DNA from 2 places in the Marinitoga sp. 38H-ov genome. Region 1 is predicted to be linked to the other one. Evidence: riboswitches for the same ligand, from Rfam matches in the RefSeq annotation. Region 1 holds a riboswitch; the other holds the start of a gene.

What was found. A riboswitch is a leader RNA that binds a small molecule or an ion and turns the genes downstream of it on or off. The one in region 1 is predicted to bind cobalamin.
Region 2: linked by a shared signal. The riboswitch ahead of AS160_RS04980 (ATP-grasp domain-containing protein) and the one ahead of AS160_RS00645 (diphthine--ammonia ligase) in region 1 are both predicted to bind cobalamin.

What each region holds. Positions count from the first base shown of each region.
Region 1 is NZ_LNGH01000002.1:98,113-105,736, forward strand. It holds gene AS160_RS00615 (GAF domain-containing protein) at 1-88, shown strand, start outside; gene dnaA (chromosomal replication initiator protein DnaA) at 371-1,735, shown strand; gene cobO (cob(I)yrinic acid a,c-diamide adenosyltransferase) at 1,789-2,304, opposite strand; gene AS160_RS00630 (aminotransferase class I/II-fold pyridoxal phosphate-dependent enzyme) at 2,301-3,284, opposite strand; gene cbiB (adenosylcobinamide-phosphate synthase CbiB) at 3,281-4,126, opposite strand; gene AS160_RS00640 (cobyric acid synthase) at 4,129-5,526, opposite strand; gene AS160_RS00645 (diphthine--ammonia ligase) at 5,569-6,204, opposite strand; cobalamin riboswitch at 6,259-6,448, opposite strand; gene AS160_RS00650 (PQQ-like beta-propeller repeat protein) at 6,896-7,060, shown strand; gene AS160_RS00655 (carbohydrate kinase) at 7,261-7,624, opposite strand, start outside.
Region 2 is NZ_LNGH01000015.1:1,299-8,922, reverse strand. It holds gene AS160_RS05000 (S8 family serine peptidase) at 1-1,996, shown strand, start outside; gene AS160_RS04995 (protease complex subunit PrcB family protein) at 2,007-2,432, shown strand; gene AS160_RS04990 (hypothetical protein) at 2,464-3,591, opposite strand; gene AS160_RS04985 (CoA-binding protein) at 3,593-4,432, opposite strand; gene AS160_RS04980 (ATP-grasp domain-containing protein) at 4,425-5,444, opposite strand; cobalamin riboswitch at 5,498-5,662, opposite strand; gene AS160_RS04975 (AIR synthase related protein) at 5,661-6,347, opposite strand; gene AS160_RS04970 (histidine phosphatase family protein) at 6,368-6,880, opposite strand; gene cobS (adenosylcobinamide-GDP ribazoletransferase) at 6,877-7,590, opposite strand; gene cobU (bifunctional adenosylcobinamide kinase/adenosylcobinamide-phosphate guanylyltransferase) at 7,595-7,624, opposite strand, start outside.

The DNA.
Region 1 (7,624 bases):
AGACAGTCATAAATTAGAGCCATTTACAGTAGAAGATTCTCAATTTTTAGAAGAAATTATTAATTTATTTGTTAAAAATTTTCTTTAATTTTGTTAATTTTTATTTTTTTAATATATTTACACAAATGAGAAATAATGCTTATTCAATAGACATCTTTCTTAATGAAAGTAAAATAATATTAAAATTGTTAAAAATAGGATTATGCTAAAAACTTTTATTTAACTGCATTCAAATTAGATAATTACTATTTTCACTAAGTTTTAAATCTCAACAAAGTTCATAAAATTTTTTCTTGATTAAAAATGTTAAATCTGATATTCTATATAATGCTAAACATTCTTTTTATTTTTTGGTCAGGGGGTAATTGGTGTGACAAACGAAGAATTATTAGAACAACTGAAGTCAAAAATAAATCATAACACCTGGGAACAATGGTTTACCTCTGCCCAAGTTTTAGATATTCAGGAAAAAACTGTAGTTATAGGAATTGGAAATCTCTTTGTAAAAGATTTTATTGCTAGAAAATACGGCTCATTGGTTTCTAATACTTTATCAGATATTCTTTCAAGGAAAGTTACTGCAGAATTTACTTTTATACCCGCTGATCAATCTACAAAGAAAAAAGCGGGACCATTGATTAAGGAAAGACCTCTTAAGTTATCGGATTTTAATCCTGAATATACGTTTAATAGTTTTGTTATTGGAGAGGCGAATAGAGTCGCATATTATTCTGCTTTAGAGGTGGCAAATAACCCAGGAAAATACAATCCTTTATTCATATATGGAGATGTTGCTTTAGGAAAAACACATTTACTTCATGCAATTGGAAATCATTTAATGGAGTCTTCGCCAGATTTAAAGGTTATGTATGTAACAGCTGAAGAATTTATGAATGACCTTATGAAATCATTGCGTGAAGAAAAAATGGATGATTTTAGAGAGCGATATAGAAAAAAGATAGATATATTATTAATTGATGATGTTCAATTTTTGATTGGAAAAGATATGGCTCAAGGAGAATTATTCCATACATTTAATACTTTATTTAATCTTGGAAAACAAATTATTATATGTTCTGATAGAACTCCTGAAGAATTAGCTACTTTTCATCCAAGATTAATTAGTAGATTTGAAATGGGATTAGTTGTTAATGTTGATGAACCTGATAAACAAACCAAATTAAAAATTGCTAAAAAAATGGCTGAAATGAGTTCATTATACTTATCAGATGATGTGGTGAGTTATTTAGTTGAAAATATTGACAACAATCTTAGAAGACTTAGAGGATTAATATTAAATCTTTTTTTCCATAGTAAGGTTACAGGAGAAAAAGTTAATATTGATACCGTCAAAAAATTATATAGTTCTTTAAAATCTCATAAGAAAAATATTCCTCAAACCAAAGAAACCTTAAGAGTTTTAAAGAAAAACTTGATTTTAGAAGCAGTTATTAAAGAATATAATTTAACAAGAGAACAATTATTTAGCCCTACTAGAAAAAAGGAAATATCAGAAGCTCGACAGATATTATCTTTTATGCTTAAAAATTATGGTAAAATGAAAGTAAAAGATATTTCTGAATTTGTAGGGAAAAATCATTCAACAATTAGCCAATCTATTAAAAAAGTTGAAAAAGAATTGACAAGCGGAAATTTACTTTTAAAGAGAAGAATAGATGAAATAAGAAAGATTTTTGAAGAATCAGAAAAAATTCAAAGTAAAACTGCAAGTTAATAATATCAACTGATATTAATTAAAACTAGCGATTGAATTCAATCGCTAGTTTTTTAATATTCTATCCCTTCCTGTGCTATTATTCCTTTTTGAAAATGATGTTTTATCTCTTTAACTTCACTTACCATATCAGCAATTTCATAAAACTCTTTTGGGGCATATCTACCTGTTAATATTATCGTTGTTTTTTCATGCTTTTTTTCTAATATATTTAATACATCTTGTAACTTTAATACATCATAGTAAATTGCTACATTTATTTCATCTAAAATTACTAAATCATATTTACCGCTACTTATTTTTTCTAAAGCTAATTCTAGACCTTTTTTAGCTAATTTAATATCATCATTAGTAATTTTATTTTTCTTTACATGATTAGGACTACCAGATTGAATAATTTCAACTCCTGGTAAATAAGATAAACCCTTTATTTCCCCATATTTCGGATTTCCCTTTAAAAACTGAATAATTGATACACTTTTTCCATGACCAACAGCTCTAACAACTAATCCTAATGATGCAGTGGTTTTACCCTTTCCATTTCCAGTATATAATAATATCAAACTCATTTTTTTAACTCCTTTCTTAAAAAATTTAATAAAAATTCATTATCTTTATTGTTTTTTATTCCAATTCTCACGTGATTATTTAATCCCATATCCGAAGTATCTCTAACATATATTCCATATTTTTTGCTTTTTTCTAAAAATTTTTTTGGATCTGTTTTTATAGTAAAATAATTAGTTTGTGTACAATAACTCATATATTCTTTAAACTTATTTATTTCTTTTTTTATATAAATCCTCATTTTTTTTAAATCATTTAAAAAATCATTTTTTAAAAGGTTTTCTAAAAAGGAATATCCCAATACCCCTATATTCCAAGGTTGTCTATATTTTAAAAATTCTTCTGTATATTTACTCGAAATTACATATCCAACTCTAATACCGGGAATTCCGAAGGATTTTGTAAATGTTCTTATTTGTATTGTCTCATCTATTATTTCTGGATTATCTTCAGAAAAATCTATAAATGCTTCATCATATATTATTAAAATATCATACTCTAATAATTTTTTAGTAAATTCAGCTAACCTGACAAATTGACCTGTTGGATTATTAGGATTACCTGTAATAAAAATTATTTTTTTATTAGTTTTTTCCCTAATTTTTATAATATATTTTAATAAATAGTCATAAAATTCTTCTGTATATCCACCAAATTTTAGCGAATCTACTTTGACAATTTCATTATTATTAAATTTAGCTATCCTTTCATATTCTGTATAATTTGGTGTAGGTATTATAACAATTGAATCTTTCATTATTACATGACCTATTATATGAAAAGATTCTGTTGCTCCAGATAATATTACAGAATTTTTTCCAAAAATTTTTTTAAAATCTTCTTCTATCCATTCTACATATGTATATTTATTTAAATTATCTTTACTATCCTCAAAAACTTTATCTATCCAATTTGGAATTAGGGGCGATACAGATATTGAAAAGTCAATAATATTTTTATCTTTTATCCCTCCATGATTCATATTATCTCTCCTAAAATTACAAACGTTAATATTAAAAAGACTACTTTTTTATATAATTTTAATGCTCTATTCAAATCTTCTATTTCTGGAAGCTTTCCTGAAAATTTATATACACCTTCTTTTTCAAATCCTAACCCCAATACACCAGCAAAAGCACTCATTGGATATGTTGAATTAACTTTTATCCTACCATACTTTTTTATATAATTAAATGCACCTTTCAAATTAAAAAAAGATATTATTAATGCAGTTATTCTAGCTGGTATATAATTTAAAACATCATCTAATCTCGCACAAAATTTTCCATACCATTCATATTTTGCATTTCTATACCCAAATAACGCATCATAAGTATTTACTACTCTATATATAATTGAACCGTATATACCAAATAGCAAATAATAAAAAAGAGGTGCTGTTATACTATCATTTATATTTTCTGATAAACTTTCAATAGCTGCTGAATACAAATGATTTTTATCTAAATCATTTGTATTTCTACTCACTATATATGAAACATTTCTTTTTAGTTCATTCAAGTCATTAGTTTTACATCTTTCAACATGTCTATATAAACTTTTTATAGAAAAAGTAGTTTTCAAAATATAAATTAAAATTATATTTTTTATAATTATTATATTTACCTTTTGAATAAAGTATATTAATATGCCCCAAAAGGCAATTTCTAATATTAACGACATCATACCAACAATAAAATACTTTAGATTATTGCTATATTTTTTATATAATCTCTTTCCTATAATCCCCATAAATGCAACAGGATGTATTTTCTCTGGCGGTTCTTCAAATATTAAATCTAACAATATAGAAAAAATTATTATTTTTAATTCCCTCCTGCTATTTTATATATTTTTTTTAATTCAATATTCTCCCTTACTATATTTGATAATTTGATAATTTCTTTTTCTTGAAATTCTTCATAGTCTTTAATATCATTTATTATATTCATATTTTTATTTTTTAATATTAAATTTAATATATATTTTCTAAATTCACCTGAATTAAAAATTCCATGTATATATGTTCCTATATATTTATTATCAATATTTAAAACGGGAGTATTTATATTACTTTCGCCAATATGAATTTCGTAACCATATATTTCAATTCCTTTATATTTACCTCTAAATTGTTTTGTTATTTTTTTATCTAACATTCTAGTTGTAAAATTAAAAAATCCAAAACCTTTTTCCTTTTGATATTCACCAATCTCTAAGCCATATACATCAATTATCTCCTTTCCCATAATTTGAAATCCTCCACATATTCCAAAAACTATACCTTTAAAACATTTTATTCTTTCAAAGAAACCTTTTTCTTTCATCCATCTTAAATCTCTTATAGTATTTTTACTACCAGGAATTATTATCATATCTGCTTCATCAATTTTATTAATATCCTCAATATACTCTAAATTCACATTTTCATCATAATTAAAAGGTGCAAAATCCGTAAAATTAGAAATGCTGGGAATTTTTATTACGTAAATATTTATTTTTGATTTCTTTATTTTTTTATTTTTCAACGAAGCTCCATCTTCGTCTCCATATTTTATATCTATCCAAGGTATAACTCCTAAAGTTGGAATACCTGTTAATTTTTCTAATTTTAATAAACCAGAATTTAAAAGCTTCTTTTCACCCCTAAATTTATTTATAATAAACCCTTTGATGTAATCCTTTTCATCTTCCATTAAATAATATGTTCCATACAATGAAGCAAAAGCTCCTCCTCTATCTATATCACTAACCAATAAAACATTTGAATTAACATTTTTTGCTACCCACATATTGGAGATATCTTTATCTTTTATATTTATTTCAGCCGGACTTCCAGCTCCTTCTATAATAATCGCATCAAATTTATTACTTAAATAATTAAATGAATCTATTATCACCTTTTTCATTTCTTTTTTATAATTTTCATATTCGCTAAAATGTATTGTCTTATATATTTTCCCCAAAACTATTAATTGAACCATACCATTACCTTGCGGCTTCAAAAGAATAGGATTCATATATACATTAGGTTCTGTTTTTGAAGCTATAGCTTGAATATATTGAGACCACGCAAATTCATTTCCATTAATATCAACATATGAATTTAAAGAAATATTTTGAGCTTTAAATGGAGATACATTTATTCCATCTTCTTTAAATATTCTACATAATGCAGTAACAAAAGTAGTTTTTCCACAATCCGATGAAGTACCTTGAATCATTATTTTCAAAATACCACTCCTCAGTATCTTCCGTTATAATTTTTATATTAATTCTAAAACTAGTGTATTATTTTTTTCTACAGTAGATTTAATACTAAATTTTATTTCTTCATTAAATATAGGTCCATCATATACAAATGTATGAAATTCACCATTTTCACCACAAGCATCTATTCCTATTTTTTTAAATTCTTCAACAAGATCAAAAGATAAATCTTTACCTAAATAATTTTCTATACCTATACCTTTTTTTATAGCAATAATTTTTGCTTTAAATCCTAAATTTAAAAATTCCAAAACTATATCTTCTCTCTCTCTTTGCCATAATGGTTCATATGCAACAACATTTTTTTTACTACATACATTATTCACCCAATCTAAATGCTCCTGAAGATCTATATCTCCAAAAATCCCTATACCCTCTCTCACATATTCTTCTAAAAAATCTAAAAAATTTTTTTCATAATCACCCCATGTACTACATTTAGTTATTAATTTTATATTTAAACTCTTAGATTGTCTTTTCAAAATATTTATATTTAACCCATGTGCTCTAGAATGAATACAATCTTCTGATAACATTGTAAAAATATAATCAATTTTCTTATATTTTTTTATCCCATAATATAATGCTAAAGTAGAATCCTTACCTCCACTCCATGAACTAAAAATTTTCATATTTTACCTCCTTAAATCTAAAACAAATTTTCCACAAAAAGCCCTTAGCTTTCGTGGAATAAATATATCTTATATAGGTATCCCGGCTTCCAGATCACCCTACTTTTCACGCCTTCCCAGTTTCCCAGTGGCATTAAGTGAATTTCGTCCCTGGTTACGGTTGCTGGGCAGCCTTGGACTTTCACCAATGTTCCCTATAATAAGATAATATTTTATTTACTTTTTATTAGATACTATATTATATCAAAAATAATATAAAAAATAAAATTACTCTTTATATATTAACAAATTTTAATTAAAGACAAATATAAATATATAAAAATATGTTTTTAAGGTGATATAATTATATAAGGTTAACTTTTTTATATATACATTAAATTTAGAGGTTGCAATTTAATAATTTTTCTTATGATTTTTTATCTTCTATTTCATTTCCAAATACTGTGAAAATAGGAATATATAGTTTTGAAAACAATCCTGCATATAACAAAATAGCGTAATCTTACCTTTCCGGAAAGAAAACATTATTGTAGTTGATAAACTAATATAGAATTAATAATCAAAGAGAAGACATTAAAACTATTGAGAATCGTAGAAAATGATAAGAAAACTGGAGAATATAGCGAATTAGCTAATTTAGACTATATTTTTATCGGAAAATTATTAAATTTAAGGGCATATTATAAAATTATTGTTAGGCAAAGAAAGTATATTCGTAAGAGATTTAGGATATTTGTATTCTATAAAAAATGGAGAAAATATTTGGATTTTTTCTACACATGTTATTAGAAATGATGAAGTTATATACTTTAGTAGTATTGATAATTATATTTATGCCATTAACGAAAACGGATAAAAACTATGAGATTACTATGCAGGAGATAAATTATTTTATTCAAGTGGAGCTATAAAAAATGGGGTTTTGTATATAGGCGGTGGTTTTACTAATAAATTATATGCAATAAGTATTATATTAGCAGATACTTCATGGCCAAAGTATATGCACGATAATAAAAATAATACGAATTTAAACTATTGAAATAAAATTAATAAAAATTATAAATAAGAATTTTTATCCCTTATAAACTCAACTACTTCATCATAATAAGGAATAGAATCAACACCACCTAATTTTGTTATTACCTTTGCTGCAACAGCATTAGCAAATTTTCCTAATTTAAATATATCTCTTTCACCTTTTATATAATTATAAATAATTGCTCCTGTAAATGCATCTCCACAACCTGTTGCATCTACAGGCGAAACATTATATCCAGGAATAATCATTTCTATATCATTATATTTTGCAATACAACCCTTTTCTCCTAATGTTATAAGTAACATAGCACCTTTTTTTAATGGTATTTTTTCTATTATTTTTTCTATGTTAGTATTTGAAAAAATATATTCCAAATCCTTA
Region 2 (7,624 bases), on a different contig from region 1:
AAAACTAATTGAACCTGTAAAAAAAGAAACCTTTAAAGAAGAATTAGTAAAATCTGTTGCTTCTCCTGAAGATCCAAAAAATCCATTATATGAATTTCAATGGGCTTTAAAGAAATTTGATGCTAAAAAAGTTTGGGAAACCGCTACAGGTACAGGTGTTGTTGTTGCTGTTATGGATGGAGGATCAGATTCAAGTCATCCAGATTTAAATGGACAATACGTTACTGGTGTTGATTTCTATAATAATACTCTTATTCCAGCAAATACATCTGTACCATATGGAGATCATGGAACACATGTTTCTGGTATTATTGCTGCTAAAAAAGATGATAATTACGGTATAGCTGGATTAGCACCAAATGCAAAAATTATGGTTGCTCCAGTATTTGCTCCTAATTTTGTTGGAGATATATATGTGGCATATAATGCAGCGTGGGCTGTTGATAATGGAGCTAAGATATTACAAAACAGTTGGGGTGGTCCTGGATTTTCAGACACATTAAAAGCTGGTTTCGATTATGCTCTTGCTAATAATGTTTTAGTTGTTGTTTCAACTGGTAATACTCATATAGAAGAAAGTTGGGGAAGTCCAAATTCTTTACCTGGTATATTAGGTGTAGGTGCTAGTGATGTAAATGATAATGTTGCAGAATTTTCAACAAGAGGAGATAGCGTATCTGTATTAGCACCTGGTGTTCAAATATTATCAACTATACCTGTTGATAGCAGCGATGTTTCTCCATTGTATGGCCCATTTGCATACTGGAACGGTACTTCTATGGCATCACCATATGTTTCAGCTTTAGCAGCATTATTATGGGAAAAACATCCTAATGCAACAGCATATCAAATTAGAAAATTAATTGAAATGTCTGCTAAAGATGTGGATAAACCAGGATATGACACTAACTCAGGATACGGTGTTATAGATCCAAAAAAAGCATTATCATTGCCATTACCAGAAGAAAAAGGAGCTATGGCTATTGTTTCTGTTAAAGATTCATACGGAAATCCTTTAGCTGGTGTATATGTAACATTATATAGAGAAACAGGACCAAATTACTATGCAAGAACTGATTCATATGGTAATTGTGCTTTCTATCAAATAGACCCTGATACATATGATATTATTGTTGGAGGTCCAGATTTATTAGATTCTATAGTTTTAAGAGCTCAAGAACAATTATCCAAAACTTTAGAAAACGTTGAAATAAAAGATATGTCAGAATTAGATGATGTGCAAGTAATATCTGTAACTTTTGATTCTACATTTGAATTAAGTTTAACTCCACCTACAGCAACAGGAAATTATACATTAAAAATTTTAGATGCTGATACAAACGAAGAATTATTAAGTAAATCATTTAATGAAGCTACAACTGTTTCAAAATCAGACATAGGTACTCCTACATTCTATATTAAAGTTGAAAGCGATAATATGCCTGTTTTACCAGAACCAGTATTTGAAGATAATTTCGAATCAGGTATTTTAAAATGGAATACAGGAACAAATGCTGCTACAATAATTGATGATAATGGAAATAAGATTATTTCATTCCCTGATATTGATGATGATCAAGAAAGTTATATCTCAACAACTGTTACTCTTGATTCAGCAACATATGGTTATAAATTAGTATTTGATTATAAGGTATCTAGTGAAAAAGATTGGGATTTCTTATTCGTATATGTTGACGGAGAAACTGTATTTAAAGCATCTGGTGAAATCGATTGGACTACAAAGGAAATTAGTTTATCTGAAGGTACACATGAAATTAAAATAGCTTATGTAAAAGATGGTGCTGTTTCTGATGGTCAAGATACTGCATGGATAGATAATGTTAAAATATCCAAAATACCAGATGATTACTTAGATTATGCCGTTACTGGTACTGTAACTTTAAATGGAGAAACTATAAATATTTCTCATTCATTATATGATGGAAATATAGTTGATGATGATCCAGTAAATGAATTGCCTTGGAATGTTTTCTAGGTGAATATTTATGGATTTTAAAAGCATTTTATTAATTCTATTTTTAGCAATAATATCCTCTTTTTCATTTTTCATAAGCACAGAACATACTAATGAACCAATAAAATATGAAGCAGTAAAATACGAAATAGTTAAATATAATTTTAAGTCATTTGAACCAAATTTACAGATAATGGAAAAAGAGAATAATTTTTGGATATCTATTTGTTTAGGAGAGAAAAAATCTGGAGGATATGAAGTAAAAGTTAACTCCATAAAAAGAGAAAATGATAAGTTAATTATTGAGATTTCATCAAAACAAAATTCAAAATATGTAACCCAAGAATTTTCTTATCCAAGTTTAACCATTAGTATTCCAAAATTAGATATTAAAGTTGTTGAAGTATATATATATGAAGATAAAATACCTTTAATTATTACAAAAGATATTGAATAATAAACTCCCGAGATTTTCTCGGGAGTCTTTTTTATATAATTAATATCAATATCTTATTAAATATCACCATTCCAAGTAATGCGAATGGGTAGGTAGCTCCATAACCTATTGCAACTTCCTCTGAATCATTTGCATCTATTGCAGCTCCAAGACCTGGCGTACTTGTCATTCCCCCGCATATAGCACCAGATAATATTATCCAATTGATTTTCAATATATATTTACCTATTATTACTCCTAATACTATTGATATTATAGCTATAATAAAAGAGTAAAACATTAGACTAGCAGTTTGTGCATTTAAATTAATATCCCCAGATTTTAAACCTACAGAAGATAAAAACATTAATAACCCTAATTCTTGAATTGTTTTTAATATTTTTTTATTCATTCTAAAATCAAATATCCAAATCTTGCCTAATCTTCCTAAAAATAACGAAGACAATAACACTCCACCAGTAATTCCTAATTTAAAGGATATATAATTAAAATCAAAATTAATATTTCCTATTAATATCCCTATAATTATTATCAATGAATAGGCCAAAAAGTCAAATCCTTCTTCCTTATCCTTTTCAATTTGCATAATTTCTTTTAATTTGCTTTTTTCATCTTCAATATTAACTTTAAATATATACGGAAAAATATACATAGAAAGTATAACTGCTAAAACTCCGGGAATATATCCAAATGTATAACCCGAAATTATTTCTTTTTCAAAATTAGGTGCTGTTTCTAAAGCCGTTGCTAAACCAGGCGAACTTGTTAATGCTCCAGAATATAATCCAACAAATTCATATTTATTACCAAACTTAGAAAATATATATGTAGATATAAACCCTACAAATGTGATAAAAAATGCCATAATTAAAAACTTTAATCCATACTTTTTTATAATTTTATCCAAATCCTTTGATGCTATTAATCCAACTGAGGATATAAATAAAATTAAGGAAAACAAGAAAAATTGTTTAAAATCACTATTTAATTTATTCATTATTTCCATATTACTTGAATATAGGCTGGTAGAATACCAGCCTAATATTAATCCACTAAATAATGATCCAGAACTACCTAATTTAAAGTTTTTAATTTTTATCTTTCCAATTAATATTCCAAAAAATATTGATAAAAATAATAGCAAATATGAATTATTCATATTAACCTCCTAATTCTGGAATTTGGCTTATTACATTTACACCTATTTCTTTTAATTTCTTTTCTTTATATTCTATACTTCCTTCATATCCTTCAATAATTGCTCCAGCATGTCCCATTCTTTTACCTTTTGGTGCTGTTCTACCAGCAAAAAACACTTTTATATCTCCATTATATCCTTTTTCTAAAGCCTTTTCAATACCTTTTATTTCATCATTTCCTCCTACTTCACCAATAACAACAACCTTTTTTATATTTTCTTTCATAATATAATCAAATGCATCTTCTATAGAAGTACCTATAATTGGATCTCCACCTAAACCAATTCCAACTTTTATTCCACTAGAATATAATGATAAATAATTAGAAATTTCATACATTAATGTACCGCTTCTTGAAATAACAGCTATATCTCCTGGTTTAAATGCTCTTTCTGGCATTATACCAATTTTTGATATACCAGGCAAAATTACACCTGGACAATTTGGCCCTATTATTATTACATCATTATCCTTAGATATATTATATATATCTAACATATCTTGTTGAGGTATATGCTCTGTTATAATAATAATTTTTTTTACTCCTGCATTTATCGCTTCAAAAACCGCTTCTTTTGCATATGGAGCAGGAACAAAAACAATTGAAGTATCTACATTATGCTTTTTAACAGCATCGTACATATTATCTAACACTTCAACTCCATTTATATACTTTACACTTTTATTCTTTGAAACACCGCATACTATATTAGTTCCATATTTTAACATCTTTTCAGTATGTAATTTCCCGTATTTTCCTGTTATACCTTGAACACAAACTCTTTCATTTCCATTAATCATTTAAACTCACCACCTTGACTGCATCAGTTATCATACTATACATATCTTCATAATAATTCATATTATTCTCTTTTAATATTTTTTTTGCTATATCTTCATTTGTACCTGTTAATCTTATATACAATTCTATATCTGGGTTATTAGTTTTAAATTCTACTAAAGCCAAAGAAATTTCATCACATTTTGTTATTCCACCAAAAATATTTAATATTATTTTTTTTATTCCATAACTTTTTAATAATTCTAATGCTTGTATAGTTATTCCTTTTTCAGCACCACCACCTAAATCAAGAAAATCTGCTGGATTCCCTCCAGATAATTTTACAGCATCCATAGTTGCCATAACTATACCTGCACCACATCCAATTATCCCGATATCTCCATCTAATTTAACAAAGTGAAATGGATACTCATCTTCAATAAATTCTTTTGCCCATTCTTGTCTAAATATAGCATTATCATCTAAATGTATTACTATATCAAGTGCATATAAATTACCATCAACATCTTCAACTAAAGGGTTTATTTCTAATAACGTTAAATCTTTTTCCCTAAATAATTTCCTTAGATTAGGTAATATTTTTGATATTTTTTGTGGAATCTTGTCATGAAATTCATCAAAATTTGTTTTAATAATACTATCCTTATTATCTTCTATATCAATTCCACCTTTTTCAGAATACAATATACTAATATTCTTTTCTTCTCTGTCTAATATTAAAGAAATATAATATTCTTTTTGTATAGGTATCATTTTTTCTACTAATACTCCATATGGCTTTTCTCCTTTAATCTCCTTTTTCAATAATTCCTTTACCTTTTTCCTAAAATCATCTTCGTCATGTGCAAATAATACTCCTCCAGCCTTCATTCTTCCACCAACTAATACCTGAGATTTTAATACAGCTGGTAAAAACTTAATTTCATAATCTTCCCTAATCAAATATGATTCAGGGACTTTAATACCATAGTCCTTTAGAAAGGATTTGCCAACAAATTCATGAATCTTCATACTACACCTCCTAATATATATAAAAATTTCTCCCATATCGCCCTCGCGAATGGGAATACCTTAGGACTAAAGGTAGGTCTCCCGACTTCTGGATCATTCTACTCCCAACGCCTTCCCAGTTTCCCAGTGGCATTTTGTTGGTTTCGTCCCCAGTTACGGTGGCGGGGCCGTGATGGATTTTCACCATCTTCCCTTGCACCTTTAATCCGGAGGTATTTAATTAAATTTTCCTAAAATGTTTATTGGAATATCTATATTTATATTTTTTAAATTTTCTTCCTTTAAAGTTATTATTGCACATGTTGCTGGTCCAGCACTTTTATATAGATCAATATTATTATTAAATAAATTAAATTCTAAATTCCATATCTTGGATATTTCATTAATCTCATGAAAAATTCCTTTTGAACCCACAGGCACTATTTCATGTAAATAATTACTATTTCTTAAAGTTTTTAATATATCCAATCTAAGAATTTCTTTGCTCTTTAATACCTCTTCTCCTAATTTAGGCAAACCTATTAATACTGCAATGTCATCTTTTTCTGTTTTAAAGTTAATATTTTTTTCTTTAATACCTATAACTGTAATACCTATTCCTGTTTGTATTGTTGGAAAATTCTCTTCTGTACTTCCTGTAATTATTACATCTATATTTATTAAATCAATTGCTCTTCTTATTCCTTTTATAATCTCTTTCCCTGTATTATTCATTTCAACTGATAATGTATTTACAATTGTTATAGGCGTTGCTCCATATGCTATATTTTCACACAATGCTACATGTGCTCCATAATAACCAACAATATCTGGTGAAACTTTTACCACATCCATCTCTTTATTGCCAATAGCACCAGATGAATCACATGATATTATTAGTTCTTTATTTCCTAAATCTACTATTGTTAAATCTCTTACTTTGATTATATTTCCACCTCCGTATATCTATCAAATTTTATATATGAATATTTTTCCATAATATAATTAATTACTCCTCCATGTGTAACTATAATATATCTTTTATTTTTATCTAACTTTGATAAAAATTCATCTATTCTTTTAAAGAATGATGTATAACATTCTCCTTTTGGAAAACAGTATTTCCTATAATCTTCCATCCATAACATATATTCATTATAATATTTTTCTTTTATTTCTTCTATTGTTTTTCCATCAAAAATACCGAAATTTATTTCTTTCATTCTTTCATCAATAATAATTTTATTATTTAATACCTTTGATATTTCTAAAGCTGTGTAATATGCTCTGTACAATGGACTAGAAATTATATAATCAGCATATTTGTTTTTAAATATTTTTTTTAATACATTAATTTGTTTTAATCCATTTTCTGTAATATTATAATTACTCCAACCACTAAATATTCCTCTTATATTCGCTTCTGTTTCAACATGTCTTATTAATATTAACTTCATAATATACCTCTCAATATATATATACTTATTAAATAAAATGTTTGTGATAACTCAATTACTAATCCTATTGTATCCCCTGTCATACCATCTATTTTTTTTATTATTTTTTTAGTTATGAATATAACAAATATATATGATAATATTATTGGTAATAATATATATGGATTAAAAAACATTAATATAGGTGATACTATTAAAAAAGAAATAATAAATTTTTTTATATTTGAATGTGTTATAAATATATAACCCATTCCGTTATTTCTTGCATATGTTGATATAGATGCTGCTAATAATGCTGAACTTCTTCCGATAATTGGCATAATTAAAATATATATATAATTTATGTAATAACTAAAAATTAAATTTGTTAATATTAGCATTATTAAACCTATTACTCCAAACGTTCCTATTCTACTATCTTTCATTATTCTTAATATTTCTTCCTTATTTCTATTGCTAAATACTCCATCAAAGGTATCCGCCACACCATCTAAGTGAAGACCTCCTGTAATCCATATATAAAATATCCAACTTAATAATACATATATTGGTTTATTAACAGGAATATACGAACATATATACATAAAAAAACCTATAATTAATCCAATTAAAGGTAAAAAATACATACCTTTAGAAAAATCTTTTTCATTGTACTCAGTATATATTGGTATTCTGGTAAAAAAATTAAACATTAATATTATGCCTTTCATATTATCATCCCTTCAATTTTAAGGGTATTCCTGA